4 regions of the Kitasatospora sp. NPDC058492 genome follow, and region 4 is predicted to be linked to each of the others. Evidence: riboswitches for the same ligand, from Rfam matches in the RefSeq annotation. Region 4 holds a riboswitch; each other region holds the start of a gene.
What was found. A riboswitch is a leader RNA that binds a small molecule or an ion and turns the genes downstream of it on or off. The one in region 4 is predicted to bind cobalamin.
Positions count from the first base shown of each region.

Region 1 (7,202 bases), on a different contig from region 4:
TGACGATCCGGACGCTGCCGTGGGCGGAGACCCCGACCCCGCCGCCCATCACGATGCCGCTCATGAGCGCGACGTAGGGCTTGGGGTAGCGGGCGATGCGGGCGTTGAGGCGGTACTCGTCGCGCCAGAACTCCTCGACGGCGCCCGGGTCCGCGCCGGTGGCGGCGCGGTGGATGGCGACGATGTCGCCGCCGGCGCAGAAGGCCCGCTCACCGGCGCCGGTGATGACCACGGTGTCGACCCGCTGGTCCTCCTCCCACGCGTCCAGGGCTTCGGAGATCCTTCGCACCATGCCGTGGGTGAGGGCGTTCAGGGCCGCGGGGCGGTTGAGGACGATCAGGCCCGCCCGGCCCTCGCGGTGGACCAGGACCTCGTCGAGGTCGTTCCCGGCCATCACGCGGCCCCGGTCAGGCCGCGGGCGACGATGACGCGCATGATCTCGTTGGTTCCTTCCAGGATCTGGTGCACCCGCAGGTCGCGGACGATCTTCTCGATGCCGTACTCGGCCAGGTAGCCGTAGCCGCCGTGCAGTTGGAGCGCCTGGTTGGCGACCTCGAAGCCGGTGTCGGTGGCGTGCCGCTTGGCCATCGCGCACAGCTCCGGCGCTCTGGGGTCCCCCCGGTCCAGGGCCGAGGCGGCCCGCCAGAGCAGCGACCTGGCCGCCTCCAGCTCCGTGGCCATGTCGGCGAGCCGGAACTGCAGCGCCTGGGCGTGCAGGAGCCGGGCGCCGAACGCCTCGCGGTCCGCCAGATAGCGGGTGGCCCGCTCCAGGGCGTCCTGCGCTCCGCCGAGGGAGCAGGCGGCGATGCCGAGCCGGCCGCCGTTCAGCCCGTTCATGGCGATCCGGAAGCCCTCGCCCTCGGCTCCCAGGAGGCGGTCGGCCGGGAGCCGGACGCCGTCCAGCCGCACCTGGCGGGTGGGCTGGGCGTTCCAGCCCATCTTCTTCTCGTCGGGCCCGAACGAGACGCCGGCGTCGTCGCGTTCGACGACGAACGCGGACACCCCGCCGGCCCCCGGTCCGCCGGTGCGGGCCATCACCAGGTAGACCTGGGAGGCCCCTGCGCCCGAGATGAACTGCTTGACGCCGTCGAGGACCCAGTGCGCCCCGTCCCGGCGGGCTCGGGTGGTCAGTGCCGCCGCGTCCGAGCCCGCGCCGGGCTCGGTGAGGCAGTAGCTGGCGGGGGTCGCCATGGCGCTGAGGCCCGGCAGCCAGCGGGCGCGCTGGGCGTCGTCGCCGTAGCGGTCGATCATCCAGGCGACCATGTTGTGGATGGACAGGTAGGCGGCGATGGACGGGCAGCCGGTGGCCAGCGCCTCGAACACCAGCACGCCGTCGGCGCGGGTGAGCCCGGAGCCGCCGGACTCCTCGCGGACGTAGACACCGGCCAGGCCGACGTCCGCCGCCTTGCGCAGCACGTCCACCGGGAAGTGCTTGGCCTGGTCCCACGCGACCGCGTTCGGCGCCAGGTGTTCGCGGGCGAAGGCCCGGGTGGTCGCCGCGATGGCGAGCTGGTCCTCTGTGAGGTCGTGCACGGCGCCCTCAGCCCATCGTCGGGATGGTGAAGCTCGCGCCCTCCTTGACCCCGGAGGGCCAGCGCGAGGTGACGGTGCGGGTGCGGGTGTAGAAGCGGATCGAGTCCGGCCCGTGCTGGTTGAGGTCGCCGAACCCGGAGCGCTTCCAGCCGCCGAAGGTGTGGTACGCGACCGGCACGGGGATCGGCACGTTGACGCCGACCATGCCGGTGTTCACCCGGCGGGCGAAGTCCCGCGCCGTGTCGCCGTCCCGGGTGTAGACGGCCACGCCGTTGCCGAACTCGTGCTCGCCGGGCAGGCGCAGCGCCTCCTCGTAGTCGGCGGCGCGGAGCACGGTCAGGACGGGGCCGAAGATCTCCTCCCGGTAGATCCGCATGTCGGGCGTGACGCGGTCGAACAGCGAGGCGCCGAGGAAGTAGCCGTCCTCGTGCCCCTCCAGCCGGAAGTCCCGCCCGTCGACGACGAGTTCGGCGCCCTCCTCGACCCCGAGGTCCAGGTAGCCGCGGACCCGCTCCAGCGCGTCGGCGCCGACCAGCGGGCCGAAGTCCGCCGCCGGGTCGTCCGAGCGCCCGACCTTCAACGCGGCGATCCGCTCGACCAGTTTGGCCACCAGGGCGTCGGCGGTCTCCTCCCCCACCGGGACGGCCACCGAGATCGCCATGCAGCGCTCGCCGGCCGAGCCGTAGCCGGCGCCGATCAGCGCGTCCGCGGCCTGGTCGAGGTCGGCGTCCGGCATCACGACCAGGTGGTTCTTGGCGCCGCCGAAGCACTGCGCCCGCTTCCCGTGCGCGGCGGCGGTGGCGTACACGTACTGGGCGATCGGTGTGGAGCCGACGAACCCGACCGCCTGCACCCGCGGGTCCTCCAGCAGGGTGTCGACGGCCTCCTTGCCGCCGTTGACCACGTTCAGCACGCCCGGCGGCAGCCCGGCCTCCAGGAACAGCTCGGCGAGGCGCAGCGGCACCGAGGGGTCGCGCTCCGAGGGCTTGAGGACGAGGGCGTTGCCGCAGGCGATGGCGGGTGCGGCCTTCCAGAGCGGGATCATCGCGGGGAAGTTGAACGGCGTGATGCCCGCGACCACGCCGAGCGGCTGGCGCATCGAGTACACGTCGATGCCGGTGCCCGCGTTGTCGCTGAACTCGCCCTTCAGCAGGTGCGGGATGCCGGCGGCGAACTCCACGACCTCCAGGCCGCGTTGGATGTCCCCGTGGGCGTCGGCCACGGTCTTGCCGTGCTCGGCGGACAGCAGCCGGGCCAGTTCCTCCTTCTCCTGCTCGACGAGTTGGAGGAAGCGCAGCAGGACGCGGGCGCGCCGCTGCGGATTCCACGCGGCCCATGCGGGCTGGGCCTGCGCGGCGTCGGCGATCACCGCCTCGACCTCGGCCCGGCTCGCCAGCGGCACCCGGGCCTGCACCCGGCCGGTGTTGGGGTCGTACACGTCGCCGAAGCGACCGGAGGTGCCGGCGGTGGGCTTGCCGGCGACGAAGTGGGTCAGTTCTCGGACCGTCGGGTTCCTTCTCTCGACAGGGGTGGGGAGAGGAGGAGGATCGGAGGCCGCCGCCGGTCGGCGGGCGCACGGTGGTGCGCCCCGCGACACGGGCGTGCGGCGGCAGAACGGAACGTCAGAGTGTCGGGGCCCCGGCGGCCGTGGGCACGGGACGACCAGGAGCGGCAGTGGAGCGGGAGCAGCCCGGAGTCATGCGTGTCGTCTCCATCCTCGTGGAAAACACGGAACACCCGCGGCCGGTATCCTGACTCCCGGATCACCGCACGCCCCCAGGCCTTCCCGGCTGGCTGCCAGTGGCCTTCGTCTGCGAGGACGAACTCCCCGGTCACAGTGGCGGGACCGTGCCGGACTCACACCGGCTTCCCTGACACCGCGGACCTGCCGTCGACCATATAGTTGGACGTCCTAGTAAGTCCAGAGGCCCGCACGCGCGTTGTGCCATCGACTTTCCACCGCGCCGAGCGGCACGTGACCGGACGGTGTCCGCAAATCAGGCGCCCGGCAGCGCGGGGCCGCGAGCCCGTAAAATTAGCTGAGGCACACCTAAGCAACACAGGCCGGGCCCATCTTCGCCATACCGGCGCGGGCAGGCCTCGGCCGCCGACCGCTGTCGGCGCCGGAGGTGCGCCTGCCGGGAGTGTGCCTTCCGGGAGTGTCGGGACAGGGAGAACGATGTGAGGGTCGGTCGGGACGCCAGGCGTCCGCACGGGGAACTGGTCGCGGACGTGCTGGCGGTGTTGTGGGCGGCCGGCGAGCCGCTGACCGCCCAGCAGGTCAAGGAGGCGCTGGACCACGGGCTGGCCCGCACCACCGTGACGACGATCCTCACGCGTCTGCACGAGAAGGGGACCCTGGTCCGCAGCCGCCCCGCGCGGTCCTTCGCCTACGCCCCGGTGGAGGACGCCGCCGGACTGGCGGCCGGGCGCATGCGCCGGGAGTTGGAGAAGGAACCCCAGCGGGACCTCGTGCTGAAGCGGTTCGTCTCCTCCCTGTCCGAGGACGACGAGGACGTGCTGCGCCGCCTGCTCCTCGATGCCCAGACCGAGGCCGAGGCCGAGGCCGGGGCCCAGACCGGGGCCAGGGCCGCGACCGCGGCGGACTCCGGCAGGCCCGGGCCCGAGGACGACGCATGGGCCTGATCCTGACGGTCGTCGCCCTGGCCCTGCTGCTCCCCTGGGCCGCGGCGCCCGCCGCACGCCGCTTGGCCCTGCTGCTCCCTCCGCGCGAGGCCTCGCTCGTACTCACGGGCGCGGCCGTCCTGCTGGCGGGCGGCACCGTCGCGGCACTCGCCGGGCTGTTCCACGTCCCGTTCCTGGCAGGCCTGGAGCACCTGCCGCTGTCCGGCGTCGTCGCCCGGTGGCCGGCCGTGGTGCCGGTGTCCTGCGCTGCCGGGGCCGCGCTGGCCGTCCAGGCCGTACGGCTGACGCTGCGGTGGCGCGGGCACCGCGTGCTCCTCGCCCGCGCCTGGGGCCTGACCGCTGATGCGACGAGCGACGGCGACCTGCTCGTGGTCGCGGGCAAGGACGCCGAGGCCTTCGCCCTGCCCGGCCACCGGGGGCGCCCCGGCCGCGTCGTCGTCTCGGCCGGCATGCTGAGCGCGCTGGGCCCGGCGGAGCGCGCGGTGCTCCTCGCCCACGAGCGCGCCCACCTGCGCGGGCGCCACCACCTGCTGTCCGCCGCCGTCGACCTCGCCGCCGCCGTACACCCGGCGCTGGCCCGGCTGCGGGCCGACCTCGACTACCACCTGGAACGCTGGGCCGACGAGCAGGCCGCCGCCGCGGTCGCCGACCGGCGCACCGCCGCGACCGCCATCGCCCGGGCGGCCCTGGCCGGATCGCCGTCCGCCCGCCGAACCGCCGGGCCCCTGCTGTCCGTGAACACCGGCCCCGTGCCCCAGCGCGTCCAGGCCCTCCTGGGCCCCGCACCCGCCCGCCCGACCGGCCGCAGGGCGCACGCCGCCGTCGCCCTGGTCGCCGCCGTCACGGTCGCGGCCCTGCTCGGCGTGGCCTTGGCCTACGGGCTGCACGAGTACGTCGAGTACGCGGCCCGGACCCTGAGGGCTCACGGCCCGGTCTGACGACATCGATGTAGACCAACCGTGCGGGTCCGGGTATGGTGAGGCTCGGCTTACCCGTGCGGGTCTTGGCGCAGCCGCCCGCCCGCCGGCGATCAGAGGCCGCGTTCACTCCGGCCTCCGGGCTCGGCATCCCCGCGCGGGTGCCGCCACCATGGCCCCGGTCCGAGAACACGGCGGCCACCGGACGATGGGACCTGGCGTGTACGACGGGAGGACGGGCTCGACGAGCCCCTTCGAACAGACCGTCTACCTCCTGTCGACGGCCGGCAGGGCGGTCGACCGGCTGCTGGCCGACCGGCTCGACGCGAGGGGAATGGGCCCGGCCCATCAGGCGCTGCTGTCCGCACTCGCCCAGCTGGGGCCGCACGGGCGCCGCGACCTCACCGAGCACGCCGCCGCAACCGCAACCGCAACCGCCGCAACCGGGGCCGACTCCGCCCAGGCACTGGACGACCTCCTGTCGGCAGGCCTGGTGCACTCCATGGTCGTCCAGATCGGCGGGCGGCAGGAGGTGCTGACGATCACCCCGGCCGGGCAGGCAGCGCTGGACGTGCTGCACGACGACGCATCCGCCGTCCAAGGCGACCTGCTCGGCTCGTTGACGAAGGGCCAGCGCGCCGAACTCAACTCCCTGCTGCGGCGGGTGTGCACGGCGGCCGCCCGCGGCGCGGGACGCCGCACGCCCTCGCCCTCGCCCTCGGGCCCCGGCTGGGTGCTCACCGGCGGACAGCGCCGACGGTGGATCTCCGAGTAGGAGTCAGCGGACGCCGGCGGGCTGCTGCGCGGTGAGCGGTGCGGGGCGGGGGCCCGCGAGAGGCAGGACGTGGTCGGCGTGGCCGGTGACGAGGGGGAGGTCATGGCTCACGAGGACCACCGCCAGGCCCCGGCTGGTGCGCAGGTCGTCGAGGAGGTCCATGAGTGCGGCAGCGGTGTCGGTGTCGAGGGCGGAGGTGACCTCGTCGCAGAGCAGGACGTCGGGTTCGGCGGCCAGGGCGCGGGCGAGGGAGACGCGCTGGCGTTGGCCGCCGGAGAGTTCGTGGGGGTGGCGGGTCGCGTAGTGCGGGGGCAGGCCGACGGCGGTGAGCAGTTCGGCGACGCGCTCCTCGCACCGGGCGGCGGGAAGACCGAAGTGCAGCTTCAGCGGCCGGGTGAGGGTGGCACCGACGGTGTGGGCCGGGTTGAGGGCGCCGAGGGGGTTCTGGGGGACGAGCTGGATGCGGCGGCGCTGGTCGCGGCTGCGGCGCCGGTAGGACGGGGCCAGGTGTTCGCCGTGGAGGATGACGCTGCCGGACTCGGGCCGGTGAAGGCCGGCCAGGGTGCGCAGCAGCGTGCTCTTGCCGCATCCGGACGGGCCGGTGATCCCGGTCAGCGTGCCGGGCATCAGGGCGAGGTCGACGGCGGCGAAGACGCGGTGACGGGTGCGGACCGTGCCGATGCCGGCGCTGAGCGCCTTCACCTCCACGACGGGCGACATGCTGGAGGCGGCCCTGGTACGAACGCGTGCGGCCTGCACGGCCGTTGCCGGCACAACCCCGGCCACAACCCCGGCCACAGCCCCAGCCACAGCCCCAGCCACAGCCCCAGCCGCAACCCCAACCGCAGCCGGGGCCGCAGCAAGGCGGTCGGGCCACAGGGCCAGAACGTCGTCGGCGCAGCGGGCGACGAAGTCGGGGTCGTGGCTGGTGAGGGCGATGGCGAGGCCGTCGGAGTCGGCGATCTCGCGCAGCAGGTCGGCGATGTCGTCGCGCAGGGCCGGGTCGAGGCCGGCGGTGGGTTCGTCGAGGAGGAGGATCTCGGGCCGTCGGGCGAGGGCGCGGGCAAGCGCGACACGCCGCTGCTGACCGCCGGACAGGCCCGCGGGGCGGCGGTGTTCGAGGCGCTCACCGACCGGCAGGCGGACGGCGCGCAGCAGGTCGGGTACGGAGGTTCGGCGGCGGTCGGCGGCCGTCTCGGTCAGGAGGCGGTCGACGCGCATGCGCGGGTTGAGGTCTGAGCCCGGGTCCTGGCCGACGAAGGCGAGCTTGTGGCGGCGAAGGCGGCGCAGGTCCTCGGGCGGGAGGGCGAGGATGTCGTGGCCGAGGACGT
Region 1 is NZ_JBHXMU010000006.1:38,992-46,193, forward strand. It holds gene ACFWPI_RS05975 (enoyl-CoA hydratase/isomerase family protein) at 1-394, opposite strand, end outside; gene ACFWPI_RS05980 (acyl-CoA dehydrogenase family protein) at 394-1,533, opposite strand; gene ACFWPI_RS05985 (CoA-acylating methylmalonate-semialdehyde dehydrogenase) at 1,541-3,028, opposite strand; cobalamin riboswitch at 3,257-3,448, opposite strand; gene ACFWPI_RS05990 (BlaI/MecI/CopY family transcriptional regulator) at 3,715-4,179, shown strand; gene ACFWPI_RS05995 (M48 family metalloprotease) at 4,170-5,117, shown strand; gene ACFWPI_RS06000 (MarR family winged helix-turn-helix transcriptional regulator) at 5,317-5,871, shown strand; gene ACFWPI_RS06005 (ABC transporter ATP-binding protein) at 5,875-7,202, opposite strand, start outside.
Region 1: another riboswitch for cobalamin. It lies ahead of ACFWPI_RS05985 (CoA-acylating methylmalonate-semialdehyde dehydrogenase); the one in region 4 lies ahead of ACFWPI_RS13035 (iron ABC transporter permease).

Region 2 (7,202 bases), on a different contig from region 4:
TGGTTACGTTGGGAAGCCGGGACAGTGACACCAGGCGATCGAGCTGCGTAGCCATGACAGCAGGAGGGCAGATCCGCCAACGTAGTACATGTTCACAGATGAGGAAGTGGAACTGCCGCTGGCGGTCGTACAACACGGCCTGGCGCTCCAGTCGAGCTGCGATCGTCTTCGTCTTCGCCTCATCTGGCAGCTCCGGGTGCAAGGCGAAGACGGCTGAGACGTATTCGGCGCTCTGAAGCAAGCCAGGAATCAGCTGTCCCTGGAAGAGCCGGAGAAGGCACGTTCGGGCTTCGATGGCGTGCTGATGCTTCCAGTGGCCCATCCGGCGGAGTTCCCGCCGGGCGACCTCTTCGGTGGCCGCGCCACGGGCTGCTTCCAGGAACTCGGCCTTGGCCTCATCCGATATGCCGAGCGCGGTCAGGATGAGGTCCACGTCCTGCACGCTCGGCAGGGTCTTGCCGTTTTCGATCTTCGAAAGCTTGGCTGGAGACATGGAAGCCCTACGGGCGACGGTCTCGGCTGTCTTGGCCGATGCTCCCGGCTCTCTGGGCGCAGGGTCAAGAACCCGATCTTTCCAGAGCGGGAAAGTGGTTGGGCCGCCCCCGCCCGGCGTGAACGATGGCTGGGGGCGGGGGAGTTCAGAGGTGAGGTCGGTACAGACAGAGGTGCCCCGCGCGGCGGTGAGCCGGGCGGGGCACCTCTGGTGTGTCTGAGTGCTTTAGAAGTCGTCGTCGAAGGCGACGGAGCCTTCGACGGCGACCTGGTACGCGGAGACGCGGCGCTCGAAGAAGTTGGTCAGCTCCTGGACGTTCTGGAGCTCCATGAAGCCGAACGGGTTGGTGGACCCGTAGCGGATCGGCAGGCCGAGGCGGGCGAGGCGCTGGTCGGCCACGGCCTCCAGGTACTGGCGCATGGAGTCGGTGTTCATGCCGGCGAGGCCGTCGCCGCACAGGTCCTGGGCGAACTGGAGCTCGGCCTCGACGGCCTCTTCCAGCATCTCGGTGACCTGCTTGGCCATCTCGTCGTCGAAGAGGTCGGGCTCCTCCTCGCGGACCGTGTCGACGACCGACATCGCGAAGTCCATGTGCATGGACTCGTCGCGGAACACCCAGTTGGTGCCGGTGGCCAGGCCGTGCAGCAGGCCGCGCGAGCGGAACCAGTACACGTACGCGAACGCGCCGTAGAAGAACAGGCCCTCGACGCACGCCGCGAAGCAGATCAGGTTCAGGAGGAACGCGCGGCGGTCCTCCTTGGTCTGCAGCGAGTCGATGTGGTCGACGGCGTTCATGTACTTGAAGCAGAACTGCGCCTTCTGGCGGATGGAGGGGATGTTCTCCACCGCGGCGAAGGCCGCGTTGCGGTCCTCGGGGTCGGGCAGGTAGGTGTCGAGCAGCGTCAGGTAGAACTGGACGTGCACGGCCTCCTCGAACAGCTGGCGCGACAGGTACAGCCGCGCCTCCGGGGAGTTGATGTGCTTGTAGAGGCTCAGCACCACGTTGTTGGAGACGATCGAGTCCCCGGTGGCGAAGAAGGCGACCAGGCGGCCGATGAGGTGGCGCTCGCCCTCGCTGAGCTTGGCCAGGTCGGCGACGTCGGAGTGCAGGTCCACCTCCTCGACGGTCCAGGTGTTCTTGATCGCGTCCCGGTACCGGTCGTAGAACGACGGGTAGCGCATCGGGCGCAGGGTCAGCTCGAAGCCGGGGTCGAGCAGCATCTTCTCGCGGTCGGGGGTGCTCACTGGCAGGCCTCGCAGGACTCGGGGTTCTCCAGGGAGCAGGCCAGCGCGGCCTCCTCCTCCGGGGTGAGGGTCGGGGTGTTCACCGGCACGGGCGCGGGCGCGGGCGCGGCGGCGCGGGCGGCACCGGAGGCGGCCTGGGCGATCCGGGTCGCCGGGCGCGAGCGCAGGTAGTAGGTGGTCTTGAGACCGACCTTCCACGCGTAGGCGTACATCGAGCTGAGCTTGCCGATGGTCGGCGCCGCCATGAACAGGTTCAGCGACTGGCTCTGGTCGAGGTACGGCATGCGGGCCGCGGCCAGGTCGATCAGCGCGCGCTGGGGCAGCTCCCAGGCGGTGCGGTAGAGCGAGCGGACCTCGGCGGGCAGCCAGCCCAGTTCCTGGACGGAGCCGTTGGCCTCGCGCAGGGCGTCGCGGGTCTGCTGGTCCCAGACGCCGAGCTCCTTGAGCTCGCGCACCAGGTACGGGTTGACCTGGAGGAACTCGCCGGACAGCGTCTCGCGCTTGAACAGGTTGGAGACCTGCGGCTCGATGCACTCGTAGACGCCGGCGATGGACGCGATGGTCGCGGTCGGCGCGATGGCCAGCAGCAGCGAGTTGCGCAGGCCGGTCTCGGCGATGCGGGCGCGCAGCGCGGTCCAGCGGTCGGCCCACTGCGGGGCGGCCGTCGGGAAGTGGTCGATGTGCAGTTCGCCGCGGGCGGCGCGGGTCTCGCCGTAGGCCTCGTGGCGGCCCAGCTGCTCGGCCAGGTCGGCGGAGCGCTCGTACGCGGTGAGCATGATGCGCTCGGCGATGAGGGTGGACAGCCGCGCGGCCTCGGCGGAGTCGAAGTCGATCCGCAGCTTGAAGAAGACGTCCTGGAGGCCCATCACGCCGAGGCCGACCGGGCGCCAGCGGGAGTTGGAGGTGCCGGCCTCGGTGGTCGGGTAGAAGTTGATGTCCACCACGCGGTCGAGGAACGTCACGGCGGTGCGGACGGTGGCGTCGAGGCGCTCCCAGTCCATGGCGCCGAGCAGGTCGTCGACGGAGGCCCCGGGAGCGACGTGGGCGCCGAGGTTGACCGAGCCGAGGTTGCAGACGGCGGTCTCGGAGTCGTCCGTGACCTCCAGGATCTCGGTGCACAGGTTCGAGGAGTGCACCGTGCGGCCGGGCAGCGCGGTCTGGTTGGCGGCGCGGTTGGAGGCGTCCTTGAAGGTCATCCAGCCGTTGCCGGTCTGCGCCAGGGTGCGCATCATCCGGGCGTACAGGGTCTGCGCGGGGATGGTGCGCACGGCCTTGCCGGCCAGCTCGGCCTTGCGGTAGGCCTCGTCGAAGTCGGAGCCCCACAGGTCGACGAGCTCGGGCACGTCGGCGGGGGAGAAGAGCGACCAGTCCTCGTTGGCGTTGACCCGGCGCATGAACTCGTCCGGGATCCAGTGCGCCAGGTTGAGGTTGTGGGTGCGCCGCGCCTCTTCGCCGGTGTTGTCGCGGAGCTCCAGGAACTCCTCGATGTCGGCGTGCCAGGTCTCCAGGTAGACGCAGGCCGCGCCCTTGCGGCGGCCGCCCTGGTTGACGGCGGCGACCGAGGAGTCGAGGGTGCGCAGGAACGGGACGATGCCGTTGGACTTGCCGTTGGTGCCGCGGATCAGGCTGCCGCGCGAGCGGATGCGCGAGTAGGACAGGCCGATGCCGCCGGCGTGCTTGGACAGCCGGGCGATCTGCGCGTAGCGGTTGTAGATCGAGTCCAGGTTGTCCAGCGGGGAGTCGAGCAGGTAGCAGCTCGACATCTGCGGGTGCCGGGTGCCGGAGTTGAACAGGGTCGGCGAGGAGGTCAGGTACTCCAGCCGGCTCATCAGGCCGTACAGCTCGGCGACCTCGCGCACGGACTGCTCGCTGTCGCCGACCGCCAGGCCGCAGGCGACGCGGAGCAGGAAGTGCTGCGGGGTCTCGATGACCTTGCGGGTGATCGGGTGGCGCAGCAGGTAGCGGGACTGCACGGTGCGCAGGCCGAAGTACTCGAAGCGGTCGTCGCCGTGTACGTCGATCAGCGCGTCCAGGGCGGCGGCGTGCTTGGCGACGAAGGCGGCGGTGGTGTCACCGATCAGGCCCTCGTCGTGGCCGACGGCGATCGAGGCGGCGAAGGAGCGCGAGCCCTGGCTGTTCGCCTCGTCGACGATCTCCAGGGCGAGCAGCCGGGCGGCCAGCTTCGAGTACTGGGGGTCCTCGGCGATCATCGACGCGGCGGCGTCCACGGCCAGCCCGCGCAGCTCGGCGAAGTCCGAGCCGGCGTGGCGGCCGCGCAGCGCGGCGGCGGCGACATGGCCGGGGTCCACCTGGGGGAGGTCGACGCTGCGGTCGGTGAGCAGCCGAAGGAGCGCGCCGCCGGGGTCGGAGACCGTCGGGTCGGTGGGGGCGGGGCCGGTGCCCTGGGCGGGCAGGGTGGCTGAGGCAGCGGTGGTCAAGGCGCTCTCTCCTGGCGGCGATCGGCGGCGGTGATCGGGGGGTACCGGGCCGTTCGGGGCAGGGGAGCACGGCACGTACGCAGGAAGCGTCGCGCGACAGTGGCGTCCCCGGCCCGCCCGCGAGGCCCGGAAGGTAGTTCTCGTGCTGGCGCGGCCTCTGCGGGAGGGCCCGTGCGCACACCGTCGGCAGGTACTCGGACTCGCGGTGCGGCTGCTGGAGCCGCCCGCTCACCGCTGCGGGGCAGTCCCGGATTCGCACCGGGTTCCCCTGCATCGACAGCAGGATTGAGCATACATCTTGTGGTGTCTCTCTGATGCGACCCCACATGTAGTACGGCGCGGTGTGTCGGCGCGATAACCGGGGGTGCTGGGAGGGGGCGGGTCGTGGCCTTGGGGCGCCTCGGATCCGGGCTCCCGGGGCCCTGGTTCCGGGCTCCGGCGTCCTGGTTTCGATACGGAACGGTCACCGGGCGGACCGGCTGGCGGGGGCATGCCCTACGATCTGGGCGCATGAGCGAGCGAAGCGCCGAGGGGCGCGTTCCGCGAAGCGATCATCGAGCGAAGCGAGGGGGCGCGTGAGCGACGGAACTGGCGCACCCGGGCAGGGTCCGCAGGGAACGCCTCCCACCGGGCCGGGGGACGCGCACGGTCAGCAGCCGCCGGTGGTGCCCGGTCCGGTGTTGCCGCCGAGCGGGGGCTTCGGGCCGCCGCCGGCCTCGTACGGGCCTCCGGTGCCGCCCGCGCAGCCGCCCGCGCAGCCCGGCCCGCCGGGGCAGCCTCCGCTGCCGCAGCCGGGCCAACCGGGGCAGCAGCTGCCGCCGCAGTGGCAGCCGAACCCCCAGCCGCATCCCCAGGTGCATCCCCAAGGACACTCGCAGGCGCACCCGCAGCCGTACCCGCAGCCCCAGGCGCCGCAGCGCGCCGAGCCGAACTGGCAGGCGCTGGCGGACCGCAACGCGGCGGACGACAAGCGCCGCCGCCGGCTGCGGGCCCTCGGCGTGGCGGTCGCGGTCGTCCTGGTCGGCGGCCTGGTCGCGGGTGGTGCGGTGCTGCTGACGAAGGGCGACGGCGACAAGCCGACCGCCGGGCCGACCGCCTCGGCCTCCAACCGGCCGTCCTCCGCCGCACCGAGTGCCGCGCCGAATGCCGCCGGAACCCCGGGCGGGAACCCGTCCGGCACCCCGGGCGGCGCGCCGGACGACCCGTCGAAGCCGATCTGGGAGGCCGCCACCGACCCGGCGCCGCAGGACGCGGGGGCGCTGTTCTCCGCACTCCAGGTGACGGTCAACGGCGCCACCTGGAACCGGACCTTCGTCTCGCTGGACTCGCCCTGCTGGGACGGGAACTCGACGACCGGCGGGCTCGGCAAGGTCCTCGGTGACCAGGGCTGCCAGAAGGTGCTCCGGGCGACCTACGTCTCCGGCGACAGCGCGGTGACCGTCGGCGTCGCGGTCTTCGACCACAAGATCCAGGCCGAGACCTCGATGAAGAGCTACACCGGCCACCTCAAGGGCGCCGTCGCGCCGGGCGCGCCGGCCTTCTGCGCTACGCCGGGCTGCACCAACACGCACAACACCCTTGGCCGGTACGCCTACTTCACGGTCGAGGGCTCGGCGAAGGGCGGCAACACCGCCGACGCCGCCGCCACCGCGGCGGCCGCCGGCTTCGGCGAGCACGTGAAGGGCCAGCTGCTCCAGCGCGCCAAGGCCGCGTCCGCGGCCGCGCCGGGTGCGCCGGGGGCCGCCGCGGCCGGCTGATCCGCCGTGACACCCCGGCCCCGGCGGGTTCGCTCGCCGGGGCCGGGGGAGTGTGGCAGGCTCTCGGGGCAGTCATTCGCACGAGTGTTCCGGTTGTGTCCGCCTGGGCCGGTGCCGGCGAGCAACCGGAGGAGCGGTCCGTGGCCCTGCCCAGAGCCCTGCGCGGCAAGCCCGCCGTCCTGGCCGCGGCCGGGGTCGTGGTGGCCGCGGGCGCCGTGGCGCTGTTGCAGCGCGACGGCCGGGCCGACGGCGAACAGCCCGCCCGCGTCCCGGTGGCGGTCGGTTTCTCCGGCCGCACCCTGCCGCCGGAGGTCGGCCGGGACCTGCTCGCCCGGGACCCGCAGGCCTCGCCGAACGCCCGGGCCGTCCAGCAGCTGCTCGCCGACCTGGAGGGGCAGGCCCGCACCGGGCAGAGCGGCGGGACGGTGATCGGCCAGCACGTCGAGGCGCACAACGAGCGCAACAACCCCGAGTACGGCGACTACCGCGGCACCAAGCAGGTCGGCTACTACTACAAGAAGGCCGCCGACCTCACCGGCAAGCTGCCCGGCTTCGTCGAGACCGACCTCGGCCCCGGCTACGGCCAGACCGGTTGGGGTGTCGGCGACCCGCGCTCCTACTCGGCCGGCCGGTGGCCCACCTGCCGGGCCGGCTGGCAGTACACCGACGACGCCGTCGACCTGCTCTCCGCCGTCTGGTCCGGCCACCCGCGCGCCGACGACGGCAGCTACGGCACGGCCGGTGTCCAGCACAACTGCGACGGCACCACCACCGAACTGCCCGACAACGGCGGGGGGCCGGCCGGGATCGTCGGCATGTCCTTCCACCAGCCCTACCCCGGTTCGGACGTCAAGTCCTTCGAGCAGGTGCTCTGTTCGAACTCCCCGGCCGCGAAGGACAAGGGCTGGTTCGGCCGCGTCGTCGACAGCGCGCACGACACCCCCGAGTACCGCGCGCTGATGACCGACCTGTCCTACCTGGCCGACCACCTGGAGTACCTGGCCGCCCACGACGTGCCGGTGCTGCTGCGCCCGTACCACGAGATGAACGTGCAGGACTGCGCCCGCAGGTTCTGGTGGTCGGGCCAGAAGCCGGCCGACTACCAGGCGCTGTGGCGGATCACCTACCGCTACCTGGTGGAGACCAGGGGCCTGCACAACCTGCTGTTCGTCTGGACGCCGGTGTCCTGGGACGGAGCCCCCGGCGCGGACCCGTGGGACTACTACCCGGGCTCCCAGTACGTCGACGTGGTCGGGGTGGACGACTACA
Region 2 is NZ_JBHXMU010000075.1:21,196-28,397, forward strand. It holds gene ACFWPI_RS34175 (DUF5753 domain-containing protein) at 1-322, opposite strand, end outside; partial or broken gene ACFWPI_RS34180 (helix-turn-helix domain-containing protein) at 395-523, opposite strand; gene ACFWPI_RS34185 (ribonucleotide-diphosphate reductase subunit beta) at 719-1,714, opposite strand; gene ACFWPI_RS34190 (ribonucleoside-diphosphate reductase subunit alpha) at 1,735-4,152, opposite strand; cobalamin riboswitch at 4,344-4,486, opposite strand; gene ACFWPI_RS34195 (hypothetical protein) at 5,031-5,933, shown strand; gene ACFWPI_RS34200 (glycoside hydrolase family 26 protein) at 6,074-7,202, shown strand, end outside.
Region 2: another riboswitch for cobalamin. It lies ahead of ACFWPI_RS34190 (ribonucleoside-diphosphate reductase subunit alpha); the one in region 4 lies ahead of ACFWPI_RS13035 (iron ABC transporter permease).

Region 3 (7,202 bases), on a different contig from region 4:
CGTCACGGCGACGCCCAGCTCGTACAGGGCGCCGGGCAGGACCCGCAGGGCGCGCTTGGGGTTGGCGAGCGTGTTGGCGGCGCCGATGCAGCAGATCAGGCAGGCCAGACGCAGCCCGTCGAAGGCGGCGGAGAGGGTCGCCTCCAGGGAGACCGGCCCGCCGATCCGGATGCCCGCGTACCAGGCGGGGGTGGGGAGGTGCGGGAGCGAGAAGAGCAGGTGGTCGTGCGGGGTGATGCCGGTGGCGAAGACGCACCGGAACACCACCCGGATCGCCACCACGGTCAGGGCCAGCCACAGGTAGTAGGTGAACCCGCGGGCCCACGGGGCCTCGGTCCGGCGGGCGGTGACCACGTAGCCGAGCACGGCGAGGACCAGCAGGAGCAGCAGCGGGTTGGTGGTGCGGCTGGCCGCCGTCGCCAGGGCGAGCGCCCAGGTCCACCAGGCCAGCGGGTGCAGGTTCCGGGGGCTGCGCCGGCTCCCGGCGTCCCGTCGGGGGGTGGGCTTCGGGTTGGGCTTCGGCTTCGGGTCGGGCTTCGGGGGGACGGCGCCGGGTTCGTCGGGCTTGGTCACCGGATCACTCGGCCCGTCGGCGGCGGCGGCGCGCGACGACCACGGTGGCCGCGCCCAGCGCCCCCACGAGGGCGGTCGCGATGACGGCAGGGGCCATCGACCCGGAGTCGTGCGGGGCATCGGCCACCGGATTGGCGTCCACCACGCCGCCGGGCACGGCGGGGGTGGACGTCGGCGCGGCCGCGGCCTCGACCGTCTGCGGGGTCGGCTGATCGCTCGGGATGTCCGTCGGCGGCGCGGTGGGCGGCTCGACCGGCACCGGCGTGGCGGGCACGGGCGTCGGCTCGGGCGCTCCGGGCGGAGTGATGCCGTCCTCGGGGGTGGCGGCGGCGCCGGGCCCCGGGGTCGTGGCGGGCGCGGGCGGGCGGGCTCCGCCCGTCGGGGGCTTGGCGGGGGCCGGGGCCCGGCCCGATCCGGTGCCACCGGTCGTGCCTGCGCCGCTGGTGCCGCCGGTTCCGCCGCTGCTGCCGGTGCTGCTGGTGCTGCCGGTTCCGCCTGCGTTTCCGGTGGTTCCGGTCCCGCCGGTGCCACCGCTCGAACCGGTGCCGGTGGCGCTGCCGCCGGTCGTACCCGTGCCACCCGTCGACCCGCCGCCGGAGCCGCCCGTGGTGCCCTGGCCGGGGTCGGCGGGCTGCCCGCCGGGGCTGAAGTTGTTCGCGCGCACGCTGTCCGGCGAGAAGCCCGGCCGCCCCTCGGTGCCCTCGATGTTGGTGCCACCGAAGATCCAGAGGTCGACGCTGCCGGGCTTCGGCTGGTAACTCATCGCGCCGAGCTGGCTGTAGGACCACTCGTTCTGGCCCGGATCGGCGTGCCAGTACGACCAGTAGGCCGTGGCCGGGGGCGTCAGGACGCACTTCTCCTGGTCCGGGGCCGGGAACTGCTTGCCGCCCTGGAAGCCGCTGTAGCCGATCCGGCAGATGAACGCCGGACCGTCGTGGCCGGTCCCGGTGGTCTTCCAGCCGCCCTGGTTGAGCAGGGTGAAGCCGGTGGTCGGGGTGGTCCCGCAGGAGCGCAGCAGCGGGCCGCCCCACTTGCTGAAGTCCACGGCGAGCACCACGCCGGAGGTGGTGGTGCACTGGTCGATCGGCAGCGGCGCCGCGGACGCCGGGGCGGTGCCCACGGCGACGCCGCCGAACGCGAGGGCGAAGGTCAGGGCCGCCGCCCCGGACAGCCGGCCGAGCCGACCGCCGAGTCCCCGGCTCACCGGTGACGCCCCGGGGCGGCTGCGGCGCGGCGCCGGGCGACGAGGACGGCCGCCGCGCCGAGCGCGGTCAGCACACCCGCGCCCGCCGTCAGCGTCAGGGCCTGGGTTCCGGTCCCGGCCAGGCTGCCGGAACCGGTCTGCGCCGGCACGCCACCGGCGGGGGCGACGGGTGCGCCACCGCCACCGGCCGGAGCGTCGATGCCACCGGCCGACCAGGTGGCCGAACCGTCGCCGGTCGAGGGAGCGGCGGTGTCCGAGGGCCCAGCCGTTGCGGGCGAGCCCGTCGGGCTCGGCGTGTTCGTGGGCGTGTTCGTGGGCGTGTTCGTGGGCGTGTTCGTGGATGTGTTCGTGGATGTGTTCGTGGGCGTGCCGGTCGGGGTATCGATCGGCGTGCCCGTGGGAGTGCCCGTCGGCGTACCCGTCGGGGTCGCCGTCCCGGTGGAAGTCGGAGTCGGCGTCGGCGTCGACGTTCCCCCGAGGTCCCGGAACAGCGTGCCGAACGAGATCCCGGTGGCACCGCCGAGCACCTGCGTGGACGCGCGGACGTCCGATCCCGGTTGCCCGGCAGAGGCGACGTTGAACCCGCCGTCCCCGTTCTGCTGGCCCGCCAGGAAGTCGCGCGCCTTGGCGATCCGGGCGCCGTACGAGGCCTGGCGCAGCGTCATGCCCTGGATGGCGAGCGCGGCCGAGTTGGTCGAGTCGCCGGCCGCTCCCGGGAAGCCGCCGTCGGGCAGCTGCCGCGCGGCGAGCCAGCCGAGGCCCTGGTCGACGGCCCGCGCGGCCTCGTCCCCCGGCACGAGGGCGAGGGCCATGACGGCCATCGCCGTGCTGTCCACGTCGGAGTCCCCGGTGGCGGGGATCAGGCTCGGCCAGGAGCCGTCCTGGTGCTGGAGGCCCTTCAGGTAGGCGATCGCGGGGGCGGCGTTCGTCGAGTCCCCGGCCCGGAGCTGGGCCATGATGCCGAGCGCCTGGGAGAACACCGAGGTGGCGTAGGTGTAGTTGCCGGGCGCCGCGCAGCCGGTGCTCTGGTCGGCCTTGGTGCACACGAGGGCGGCCAGGGCGGCGATCAGGTCGTGGCCGCCGAAGGCGCGCGGGTTGCGGCCGACCGCCTCGGCGAGCAGCGCCTCCTTTCCGATCGAGCCGCCGCCTGCGTACTCGGTGTCGATGCCGGTCCAGTCGTTGACGGTGCGCTCACCGGCGTCCTTGCCCGGCTGGTCCAGGAAGTCGACGATCCTGCGCAGCGCGGCGTCGTCGGTGCCGGTGGCCGCGAGGGCGTAGGCGCCGTCGATGGTGAGGCCGAAGTCGGCGAAGGCCGGGAAGCCCTCGTAGTAGCGGCCGTTGATCAGGCGGGACGGGTCGGTGAGGTAGGCGCTGCCCTTGGCGGCGTCGGGGGTTCTTCCGGCAGGCTTCGTGGTGGCGGGCGTCGTCGGCGGGGTGGTGGCGTCCGGGTTGTGCCGGACGCTGGTGAGGTCGGTGCCGGTCAGGGCCAGGATCGCCTGCTCGGTGGCGGCCAGGTCCGGGTCGGTGGTCGACGCGTCGGGGCCGAAGCCGCCGTCCGCGCCCTGCCGGGCGGCGAGCCAGGCCGTGGCGGCGGCCCGGCGGGTGTCCTGTCCGGTGGCCTTGAACGCCTGGGCCGCGCTCGCGGTGCTGATGGTGTCGCCGGGGGCGCCGAGGTACGGGAGCAGGGATCCGTCGGCCTGCTGTCCGGCCGCGAGCTGGTCCGAAGCCTTCTTCGCCGCCGTCTCGTACCCGGGGGCCGTGCGAAGGGCGAGCACCGCGAGGCCGGTGGTGAGCGGGTCGGGCTCGCAGTGCTCGCCGGCGACGATCATCGATCCGGCCACCCCGCCGTCGGCGCACTGGAGCGCCGTGAAGCGGGCGAGCGCCGGGGCGGGTGGCGTGAAGCCGGCGCGCTGGAGGGCGATGACGCCGAGGGACTGGACCCAGGGCGAGGCCGCGCCGGGGAAGTCCCCGGCGGCGGTGCACCTGCCGTTCTCCCCCGCCGCCGTGCAGACGTGGCCGGTGAGCGCGGCGATCAGGTCCCGGCCGCCGAAGGCCCGGGGATCGCTGCCGGTGCTCTCGGCGACGAGGGCCAGCAGTGCGGCGGCCCTCGCATCGGGCTGGCCGGCCGGTCCGTCGGGGTACAGGAAGGCGTCGGTGTGGGCGGCGAGGAAGGCGGTCGTCCTGCGCACCGCCGGGTCCTGCGTGCCGGCGGCGGCGAGGGCGATGGCGGTGAGGGCGGTCCGGGGGTAGTCCGGCCCCTCGACGGCCCAGTTCTCCATGTGGTCGCCGCCGACGAGTTGGCGGGCCAGCCAGGCCGCGGCGGCCGCCGGGTCACCGGTGGCGGACGGCCCGGTCGAGGTCGGCCCGGTCGGGGTCGGTGTCGGAGTCGGGCTCGCCGAGGGTGACAGCGAGGCGGATGGCGAGGCGGACGGCGAAGCCGACGAACCACCGCTCTTCGCTCTCACGGAGTCCGGGGTGAAGCCCGGTGCCCCGCTGGTGCCGCCGATGTCGGTGCCGCCGTACACCCAGGCCTCGACCTCGCCGGGCTTGGGCTTCTGCGTCCCGGCGCCGAACCGGCTGTAGGACCAGGCCTGTTGGCCGGGTTCGGCGATCCAGTACGACCAGTACGCGGTGGCCTGCGGGGTGTTGACGCAGGGTTCCTCGGCCGGCGTCGGGTACTGGGTGCCGCTGTTGAAGGTCCCGGTTCCGAGGCGGCAGATGAAGGCGGGTCCGTCGTGCTCGGTTCCGGCGGTGGTGAAGCCCGCGGCGTGCAGCAGGTTCATCCCGGTCGTGGGGTGGGCGTCGCAGCCCCGGACGACGCCGCCGCCCCAGTGGGTGAAGTCGACGGCGACGATCGCGCCCGTCGTCGCCGTGCACTGCTCGATCGGGTCGGCGGCCGCGGTGCCGGGGCGCCCGAACAGGACGCTTCCGCAGGCGGCGACCGCGACAGCACCGGCGACCACCACGGAGGCGAGGTCCCGGTTCCTGTGACGTGTGCGACTGCTGCTGACCCTCACGACGACTCCCTGGTCGGTCGACGCGGGACGCAACGGCGCAGCCGACGGTCTCCTGGGCAGGGACCGTCCGGACCGCGTCGTAGTCCGCGACGACGCAAGTGCTCTGTGAACAGGCCCCCGGTCCAGGCATTCCGGCTCACCCACCACAGGTGGGTCCACGGTTGCGGGTCAGCGCCGGAGTTGGACCGGCTTCCCCTGAATGCCGAGGGCAAAAAATCGGTTCATCAGACCACGCCGGTAGAACGGGAGTCAACGGGTCGTCATGTCGATCACACCACCTCGTGCACCGGTGCGCCGTGCGGTAGCGTCCGCGGTGGCCGAGCGGGGGAACCCGGTGCGAATCCGGGGCTGACGCGCAGCGGTGTGGGGTGGCCATCGTGCCGCCCTGAGCCCGAATGCCCGCCCGGCCACGCACCATGGCGAAAGCCGGCCCACGCGATCCGGGCGGCGACCGCTCCGGCAGTCGCGCGCCCTTGAACGGACGCCGGAACTCCGGGGCAGGGTCGGCGCCCGCCACCCCAAGGAGCCTGTCCCGTGTCCCTCCTCGCCCCCTCGCGAACCACCCCCTCCCGCGCCGCCTCCCGCGCCGCCTCCGCCGCCTCCGTCGCCCTGACGGCCGGCGCACTCCTGCTCTCCGCCGTCCCCGCCCACGCGACGGCCAGCCCGACCCAGATAGCCACCTCGAAGAGCACCGGCGTCACCTACCTGAAGTCGCTCCAGGCCGCCGACGGCAGCTACGTCACCGGCGGCGGGCTCTCCAACGAGTGGGCGTTCAGCGCACTCGCGGCCGCCGGCACGGCCGCCGCCGACGTCACCCCCGGCGGCGACCCCACCAAGAACGCCCGCCTGGTGTACCGCGGCCAACTCGCCGCCCCCGGCTGGCCGAGCGCCTCACCGGTCGTCACGGACTACGAGCGCGGCATCCTCAACGCCTACGCCGCCGGCATCGACCCCGCCCGGGTCGGCCCGGGCCGCAACCTCGTCGCCGACCTCGCCGCCTACTGGCAGACCGCCGAACCCGGCTACTACGACCCGTCCGCCAACTTCAACGGCACCGTCTTCGGCCTCCTCGCCCTCGCGGGCGCCAAGACCCAGGCCGGCAACCCCCGCGTCCCGCAGCCGCTGCTCGACGCCTCCGTCACGGCGGTGCGCGCCAACCAGCACAACGACGGCGGCTGGAACTTCAGCAAGGCCGCAGGCGACCCGAACGCCCTCGCCCAGGGCAGCGACATCGACATGACCGGCGCCGCCATGGCCTCGCTCTGCACCGGGGGCGTCCCCGCCACCGACCCGGCGATCGTCGCCGCCAAGAACTTCCTCAAGGGCAAGCTCACCGCCTCCGGCGCCTTCAACGCCATGTTCGGCGTCAACACCGACTCCAACGGCTGGGCCGTCTCCGGCCTCAACGCCTGCGGCATCAACCCCCAGGGCCCCGACTTCACCAGCGGCACCGGCAAGAGCCCCGTCGACTTCCTGATCGCCCAGCAGTTCAAGCCCGGCGGCGGCTTCAAGTACCTGCCCACCGACACCTCCCCCTCCCCCTACGCCTCCGTCGACGGCCTGCGCGCCGTCGCCGGCGCCGGCTTCACCGCCACCCCGCCGGCCCCGACCACCGCCGGCGAGCCGGCCTGGGCCGCCACCGCCACCTTCGTCCCCGGCACCGCCGCCAAGCTCCCGCTGGTCATCGACGACGGCACCGGCGCACTCAAGGTCTGCGCCGTCGCCCTCACCCCGACCGGCACCACCGCAACCCTCGGCGACGTCCTCGACGCCGCCGCATCCGCGACCCCCGCCGGCTGCGTCACCGCCGTCACCCCGTCCTCCGGCACCGGCGCCGTCACCGCGATCAACGGCACCGCCAACAGCGGCTCCTCCACCTGGAAGATCACCCTGGACGGCACCACCGCCACCACCGCCACCCGGGCCACCACCGTTCACCTCGGCGACACCGTCTCGCTCTGCTACGGCAACTGATCCGGATACCCTGGCCGTCCTGGACGCGGAAGCAGCGAGCTGACCTGCCATCACATCACGCCGGGTGCACGGAGGGACTTCCACCGGGCCCCCGGCGGCCCGAGCCCGCACCGCCCGACGCCGACGCCCCAGACCAGCCTCTTCGCGACCCGACAGGACCCAACCCACCCGCCGCACAAGGGAGTTATCGGGGCGGAGCCTGGCGGGTTTGCGGCCTGGACTGCGCGGTCGGGGTGCGGTTCTATTCCACAACGCGCCCGACCCGCCCCACTGCTGAACCACCCGATGCCCCACAGCGGCCCCGCGCACCGATTCCGGTACGCGGGGCCGCTCACACGTCCCGGCGCCCAGCTTCTGCAGACCAGGGTCCTTCGCCTCAAGTTCCTTACGTATTAGTTGAGTTCAGAAACACGCAACGGCCACACCGCCGTCCT
Region 3 is NZ_JBHXMU010000006.1:27,294-34,495, forward strand. It holds gene ACFWPI_RS05935 (CbiQ family ECF transporter T component) at 1-573, opposite strand, end outside; gene ACFWPI_RS05940 (hypothetical protein) at 578-1,777, opposite strand; gene ACFWPI_RS05945 (prenyltransferase/squalene oxidase repeat-containing protein) at 1,774-4,794, opposite strand; cobalamin riboswitch at 4,898-5,041, opposite strand; cobalamin riboswitch at 5,119-5,195, shown strand; gene ACFWPI_RS05950 (hypothetical protein) at 5,329-6,768, shown strand.
Region 3: another riboswitch for cobalamin. It lies ahead of ACFWPI_RS05945 (prenyltransferase/squalene oxidase repeat-containing protein); the one in region 4 lies ahead of ACFWPI_RS13035 (iron ABC transporter permease).

Region 4 (7,202 bases):
GTCGCGCAGCTGCTCCTCGGTGGCCACGGCCTCCTGCGGGGCCTTCTCGTACTCCGCGAGCTCGCGGATCAGGGCGAGGATGACGGGAACGTCGGTCACGACGGCGGTGCGGATCATGCCGCGAGCCTACTGCGCGCCCCCGCCCCCGGCCCAGGCCCTGATCGGGGCCCGGGCCGGGGGCGGGCGGGTCAGCGGGCCGGGACGGTGCGCAGGTAGTCGGCCAGCGCGGTGATCGCGGCCGGGTTGCGCGGGCTCTCCACCAGGTCGACGTAGTCCAGGACGAAGATCCGGTCGTTCCTGACCGCCGAGACGCCGGCCAGCGGCGGGAAGGACTTCAGGAAGGCGCGCTTGGCGTCGGCGCCGGTCTCGCCGTAGTTGTTGATCAGGATCACCTCGGGGTCGCGCTGCACCACGCTCTCCCAGCCGACGGTGACCCAGGTGTCCGCGAGGTCGCCCATCACGTTGGCCCCGCCGGCCTTGGCGATGATCTCGTCGGCCGCGGCGAACTTCCCGGCGGTGTACGGCTTGTCCTGCCCGCTGTCGTACAGGAACACGGACGGCCGGCGCTCGGGCTGCGGGGCGGCGGCGACCTGCGCCTTGAAACCGGCGACCAGCTTGTCCGCCCGGTCGCGGACGTCGAAGATCTCGCCGAGGTTGGCCAGGTCGGTGTAGAGCGCGTCCAGCGGGGACATCACGCCGCGCTCGGTGCCCTTGCCGCTGCGGCAGGACTCGCTGAGCACGTACGAGGCGATGCCGAGGTCCCCCAGCGCCTGCGGGGTGAAGCCGCGGCCCTCGTCGAAGCCGTAGTGCCAGCCGGCGAAGACCAGGTCGGCCTTGGCGCCCAGCACGATCTCCTTGGTGATCTCCTTCTTGGAGAGCCACGCGGTCTGCTGGTAGCCGTCCTTCCAGGCGACCTGGTCGACCCGGCCCTTGTCGTCGGGCATCACGTAGCCGGCCATCCGGTCGGCCAGGCCGAGGGCGAGCATCAGCTCGGTGATGCCGACGTCGTTGGTCACCGTCCGGGCGGGCTTCTGCGGGAAGGTGAGCTTGGTGCCGCAGTTCTCCACGGTCACCGGGTAGTGGGCGGAGGCGGCGGTGGCGTCGCCGCTCGGGGCGATCTCGGCGCCGCAGGCGGTGAGCCCGAGGGTGAGCAGGGCGGTGATGGCAACGGCCTTGGTGCGCACGGGGGTTCCTTCGGGGGGTGGGTCAGATCCGGTCGAAGAGCAGTTGGACGGCGCCGGTCACCGGGTGCCGGACGGGGGTGGCCCGGACGCCGAACACCTCGGCCAGCAGGGCGGGTCGGAGCACCTCGGCGGGCGGCCCCGAGGCGACGATCCGGCCGGCCCGTAGCACGTACAGCAGGTCGCAGTGGCCGGCCGCCAGGTTGAGGTCGTGCAGCGCGGTGAGCACCGTCGGGCCGGCCTCCCGGACCAGCGCCAGCACGTCCAACTGGTGGGCGATGTCCAGGTGGTTGGTGGGCTCGTCCAGCACCAGCAGCCGGGGCTCCTGGACCAGCGCGCGGGCGATCAGCACCCGCTGCTTCTCGCCGCCGGACAGGCTCAGGAAGCCCCGCCCGGCCAACTGCTCGGCGCCGACCTTGCGCAGCGCCTCCGCGCAGCGCGCGTGGTCGTCCGCACCCGGGCCGCCCAGGCCGCGCCGGTGCGGCAGCCGGCCCATGGCGACCACCTCGGCCACCGTGAAGTCGAACTCGGCGGAGTACTCCTGGGGGAGCGCGGCCACCCGCCGGGCGGCCTCGCGCGCGGTCAGCGCGTGCAGGTCCGTGCCGTCCAGCAGGACGGCCCCGGCGGCCGGCCGCAGCGCCCGGTAGACGCAGCGCAGCAGCGTCGACTTGCCGCTGCCGTTCGGTCCGATCAGTCCGACCACCTGCCCGGCGGCGGCGTCCAGGGCGACGTCGTGGACCAGCCGGGCACCGGCCAGCTCGACCGAGACGGAGTCCAGGGCGAGATCCATCAGCGGCCTCCGAAGGAATAGCCGCGACGGCGCATCAGCAGCAGGAAACAGGGCACCCCGAGCACCGCGGTGACCACCCCGACCGGCAGTTCGGCGGGCGCCAGCAGGGTGCGCGAGACGATGTCCACCCAGACCAGCAGCAGCGCCCCGGCGAGCGGCGCGACCAGCAGCACCCGGCGGTGCCCGGCGCCGACCAGCATCCGGGCCAGGTGCGGCACCATCAGCCCGACGAAGCCGATCGCCCCGCTGACGGCCACCACCGTGCCGGTGACGGCGGCGGTCACCACGAACAGCTCGCGGCGCAGCCGGTCCGGGTCCACGCCCAGCGAGGCGGCCGTCTCGTCGCCCATGGCGAGCGCGTCCAGCCGGCCGGCGGCGCAGGCCAGGTACGCCAGGCCGGCCAGCACGGTGGCGGCGGCGATCGGCACCGAGCCCCAGGTGGCGCCGCCGAGGCTGCCGAGCAGCCACATCATGGCGTCCCGGGCGGCCTCGCCGCGGGCGGCCGCGAAGACCATCAGCGCGGTGACGGCGGAGAAGCCGTAGGAGAGCGCGGTGCCGGTGAGCACCAGCCGCAGCGGGGTGAGCCCGTAGGCCGTCCGCGCCGCGAGGTAGACCAGCACCATGGCGACCAGCGCGGAGCCGAACGCGGAGGCCGAGATCGCCCACACCCCGAGCGAGGCGAAGGCGCCGAGCAGCAGCACCGCGTTGGCGCCGACGGCCGCGCCGGAGGAGATGCCGAGTACGAACGGGTCGGCCAGCGCGTTGCGCACCAGGGCCTGGACGGCGACCCCGGTGGCGGCCAGCCCGGCGCCGACCACGGCGGCCAGCACGGCGCGCGGCAGCCGGATCTCCCAGACGATCGCGTAGGCGGCGGCCTCCTCCGCCTCCAGCCGTCCGCCCGTCAGCCCGGCGGCCAGCAGCCGCAGGACGCGGGGCAGGCCGATCCCGGAGGCGCCCAGCGCCACGCCGCAGAGCAGCGAGAGCAGCAGGGCGGCGGCCAGGCCGACGGCGAGCGGGAGGGCGGGTATTCGGCGGGCGGGCGGGCTCGTTGCGCCACTGCCCGCGGCTGCGGTGCTGCTCACGGTGCGCCTTGCCTCGGGCCGCGGGTGCGCGGGGGCGGCACCGGTCGGGCGCGGGCCCGGGCGCCATCCCCTCGCAGTCCACGGCGAGTTGTCGGGAGTTCAGCGGCCGGGGGCGATCGGGCTGGCGCGGCCCCGGGGGCCGTGCTCACCGTTGCGGGTCAGCGCCGGATTCACACCGGACTTCCCCCTCGGACGCCCTGGCAGCATAACAGCCACTCAGGCTAGGCAACCCTTACCGGGCTCGGGTGGGGCGTGAACGCACGACCGCCCCCGTCCGGGCTCGCGGACGGGGGCGGTCGGGTGGCGACGCGTCAGGCTCAGGCCTGCTTGGTCTCCCAGAAGATCTTGTCGACCTCGGCGATCAGGTCCAGCAGGGCCTGGCCGGTGGCGGGGTCGGTGGACGCCTTGGCGGCCGAGGCGGCCTTCAGGGTGTCGTTGATCAGCTGGTGCAGCTGCGGGTACTTCTCGAAGTGCGGGGCCTTGAAGTAGTCGCTCCACAGCACCGAGATGTGGTGCTTGACGGCCTCGGCACGCTGCTCCTTGATGATCAGGGCGCGGGTGCGGAAAGCCGGGTCCTCGTTGGCCTGGTACTTCTCCTGGGTGCCCTTGACCGACTCGGCCTCGATCCGGGCCTGCGCCGGGTCGTACACGCCGCAGGGCAGGTCACAGTGGGCGTGGGCGGTGGCGCGCGGTGCAAACAGACGAGAGAACATGGGAGTCCTTCCTTAGATCGTCTTCCCGCGCCCGAGATTACCCTTCCGCCCCCGGGGTTTCGCGATCGGGCGGTGGGCCTAGGGCAAAAGGCGGACCCGGAACCGGGGTAATCCGGACATCGAACGGATCGAACGGGGTGACGGTCCGTACGGCAGACTGGGACCGGGCGGTCCGGGAGGAGGAGTCGTGGCGCGGAGCACGGAACCAGCGGGTACGGAACCGGCGGGCACGGAACCGGCGGGCACGGAACCCCGGGGGCGGGGCCGGGGCGGCGGCGCGGTGCCGTTCGGGCTGGTCGACGTGGCGGGCCCGTCGATGGTCCCGACCCTGCGCGAGGGCGACCAGTTGCTGGTGCGCTACGGCGCGCCGATCCGGCCCGGCGCGGTGGTGCTCTTCCGGCACCCCTTCCAGCAGGACCTGCTGGTGGTGAAGCGGGCCGCCGAGCGGCGTCCGAGGGGCTGGTGGCTGCTGTCCGACAACCGGCCGGTGGACAGCGACAGCCGAAGCTACGGCCCGGTCCCGGACGAACTGGTGCTCGGCCGGGTGCTGCTGCGGCTGCGCCCGCGCCCGGCCTGGCTGGCGCCGGGGCGGCGGCTGGAGCGGCTGCTGCTGAGCACCCGGCTGGCCCGGGTGCCGGGCCTGGCCCGCCGCCTGGGCGTCTGGGCGGAGCAGCTCTGACCCCCTGGGCCCTGCCGGGGACCTAGCCGGCGGCGCCGAGTGCCGCGGCCTCGGCCTCCTGGCGCTTGCGGGCCCGGTACGCGGCGACGTTGGCGCGGGTCGCGCAGCGGTCCGAGCAGTAGCGGCGGGAGCGGTTGGTCGAGGTGTCCAGGTAGGCGTTGCGGCAGGGCGCGGCCTGGCAGATGCCGAGCCGGTCGGCGCCCAGCTCGGTCAGGTGGACGGCCAGGCCCATGCAGGCGACCGCGCTGAAGTGCGCGGTGGCGGTCGGCGAGTTGTCGGCCAGGTGCAGGTGCCAGCGCGGCCGGCCGGCGTCGTCCAGGTAGTCGTGCCCGGAGACCAGCGGGCTGACCGGGTACTCCATCAGCAGGCTGTTCAGCAGGTCGACGCCCCGGATCTCGTCGCCCTCGGCGGCGGCCTCGAAGACCCCGCGCAGCCTGGTCCGCACCGCCCGCAGCCGGGGCAGGTCGGACTCGTCGGCCTGTGCGGCGGCCCGCGAGGAGTCGGAGAACAGGCCGCGCACCGCGTCCACGGACGTCAGCGTGTCGGTGCCGCGTTCGGGCTCCTCGGTGTTCACCAGCCGAACGGCGAGATCGGCGTACGAGGCGAGCTCCACGGAGGTCCTTCCAAAAGGTCGGTAACGGGCTGATTGCGTCCAGCCTATTACCTGGGTGGGGAAAACGTCGGCGCCCGGCAGGAGCAGCCTGCCGGGCGCCGGTCGGTACGGTTCTACAGCACCTTGGAGAGGAAGGCGCGGGTGCGCTCGTGCCGGGGGTCGGTGAGCACCTCGCGGGGGTTGCCGGACTCGACCACCACACCGCCGTCCATGAACACCAGCGCGTCGCCGACCTCGCGGGCGAAGCCCATCTCGTGGGTGACGACCACCATGGTCATGCCCTCCTCGGCGAGGCCGCGCATGACGTCGAGGACGTCGCCGACCAGTTCGGGGTCGAGCGCCGAGGTGGGCTCGTCGAACAGCATCAGCTTGGGCTTCATGGCCAGCGCGCGGGCGATCGCGACGCGCTGCTGCTGGCCGCCGGAGAGCTGGGAGGGGTAGTTCTTCGCCTTGTCGGCGAGGCCGACCCGCTCCAGCAGGACCATCGCCCGCTCCCGGGCGGCGGCCTTGCTCTCGCCCTTGACCTGGACCGGGGCCTCCATGACGTTCTCGACGGCCGTCATGTGCGGGAACAGGTTGAAGCGCTGGAAGACCATGCCGATGTCGCGCCGCTTGACGGCGACCTCGCGGTCCTTGAGCTCGTAGAGCTTGTCGCCCTTCTGCTGGTAGCCGACCAGTTCGCCGTCCACCCAGAGGCGTCCGCCGTTGATCTTCTCCAGGTGGTTGATGCACCGCAGGAAGGTCGACTTGCCGGAGCCGGAGGGGCCGATCAGGCAGAACACCTCGCCCTGCTTGACCTCCAGGTCGATGCCCTTGAGCACGTGCACGGAGCCGTAGGACTTGTGGACGCTCTCGGCGCGCACCATCGGCTGCCCGGTGGCGGCGGCCGGGGTCTTGCTCAGGTCGGTCATACGTGACCACCTCCCTCAAGCCCCGGGACGACGTCGGCGCCGGTCTTCGGGGCGGGCTTCCCGGCGAACAGGCCCCGCAGCCGCTGCACCGGGGTGGGCGGGAGGGTCCGGTTGGAGCCGCGGGCGTAGTAGCGCTCGATGTAGTACTGGCCGATGGTCAGCAGCGAGGTGAAGAACAGGTACCAGAGGCTGACCACGATCAGCAGCGGGATGTTCTGGTAGTTCCGGGAGTAGATGACCTGACCGGCCCGGAAGATCTCCTCCAGGGAGATCACGCTGACCAGCGAGGTGGTCTTGAGCATCGAGATGGTCTCGTTGCCGGTCGGCGGGATGATCACCCGCATGGCCTGGGGCAGGACGATCCGGCGCATGGTCTGGAACCGGCTCATGCCGAGCGCGTGGGCGGCCTCGGTCTGGCCCTCGTCCACCGACTGGATGCCGCCGCGGACGATCTCCGCCATGTAGGCGGCCTCGTTGAGGCCGAGGCCCAGCAGGGCGGCGACGAAGGTCGGGATCAGGACGTTGGTGTCCGCGGACCAGAACTCCGGCCCCCACGGGACGCCGATCGACAGCTTGGCCCAGATCAGGCCGAGGAAGTTCCAGAACACCAGCTGCACCAGCACCGGGGTGCCGCGGAAGACCCAGATGTACATCCAGGCGGTGCCGGAGAGCAGGGGGTTCGGGGACAGGCGCATCACGGCGAGGACGATGCCGCCGATCACGCCCATCAGCATGGAGAGGACGGTCAGTTCCAGCGTGACGACCATGCCGTGCACGATGCTGTCGTGGAACAGGTACTGCCCGACGATGTCCCACTTGAAAGCGGGGTTGGTGAAGAGGGCGCTCAGCAGCATCGCCGCGAGCAGGGCGATGACGACGGCGCCCACCCAGCGTCCGGGGTGGCGGACCGGGACGGCCTTGATGGTCTCAGGCCGTCCCTCCTCCGCCTTCCCCTTGTCCAGAGAGTTCACGGTGTGGCCTCGGGGGAGAGAGGGAGCAGGCGGACGGTCAGTTCACGGCGCCGTTGACGGTCGACTTGTCGAGGGCGCCGGACTCGACGCCCCACTTGGTGAGGATCTGCTTGTAGGTGCCGTCGTCGATCAGCGACTGGACGGCGCCCTGGATCGCGGGGGTGAGCTTGGAGCCCTTGGCGACGGCGACGCCGTAGGGGGCCACGCCGTAGGTGGAGCCGAGCTTCTCCAGCTGGCCGCCGGCCTGCTTGATCGCGTAGTC
Region 4 is NZ_JBHXMU010000016.1:13,291-20,492, forward strand. It holds gene ACFWPI_RS13020 (GNAT family N-acetyltransferase) at 1-117, opposite strand, end outside; gene ACFWPI_RS13025 (ABC transporter substrate-binding protein) at 189-1,184, opposite strand; gene ACFWPI_RS13030 (ABC transporter ATP-binding protein) at 1,207-1,971, opposite strand; gene ACFWPI_RS13035 (iron ABC transporter permease) at 1,971-3,053, opposite strand; cobalamin riboswitch at 3,143-3,282, opposite strand; gene sodN (superoxide dismutase, Ni) at 3,371-3,766, opposite strand; gene sodX (nickel-type superoxide dismutase maturation protease) at 4,083-4,445, shown strand; gene ACFWPI_RS13050 (CGNR zinc finger domain-containing protein) at 4,468-5,058, opposite strand; gene ACFWPI_RS13055 (amino acid ABC transporter ATP-binding protein) at 5,172-5,969, opposite strand; gene ACFWPI_RS13060 (amino acid ABC transporter permease) at 5,966-6,940, opposite strand; gene ACFWPI_RS13065 (ABC transporter substrate-binding protein) at 6,978-7,202, opposite strand, start outside.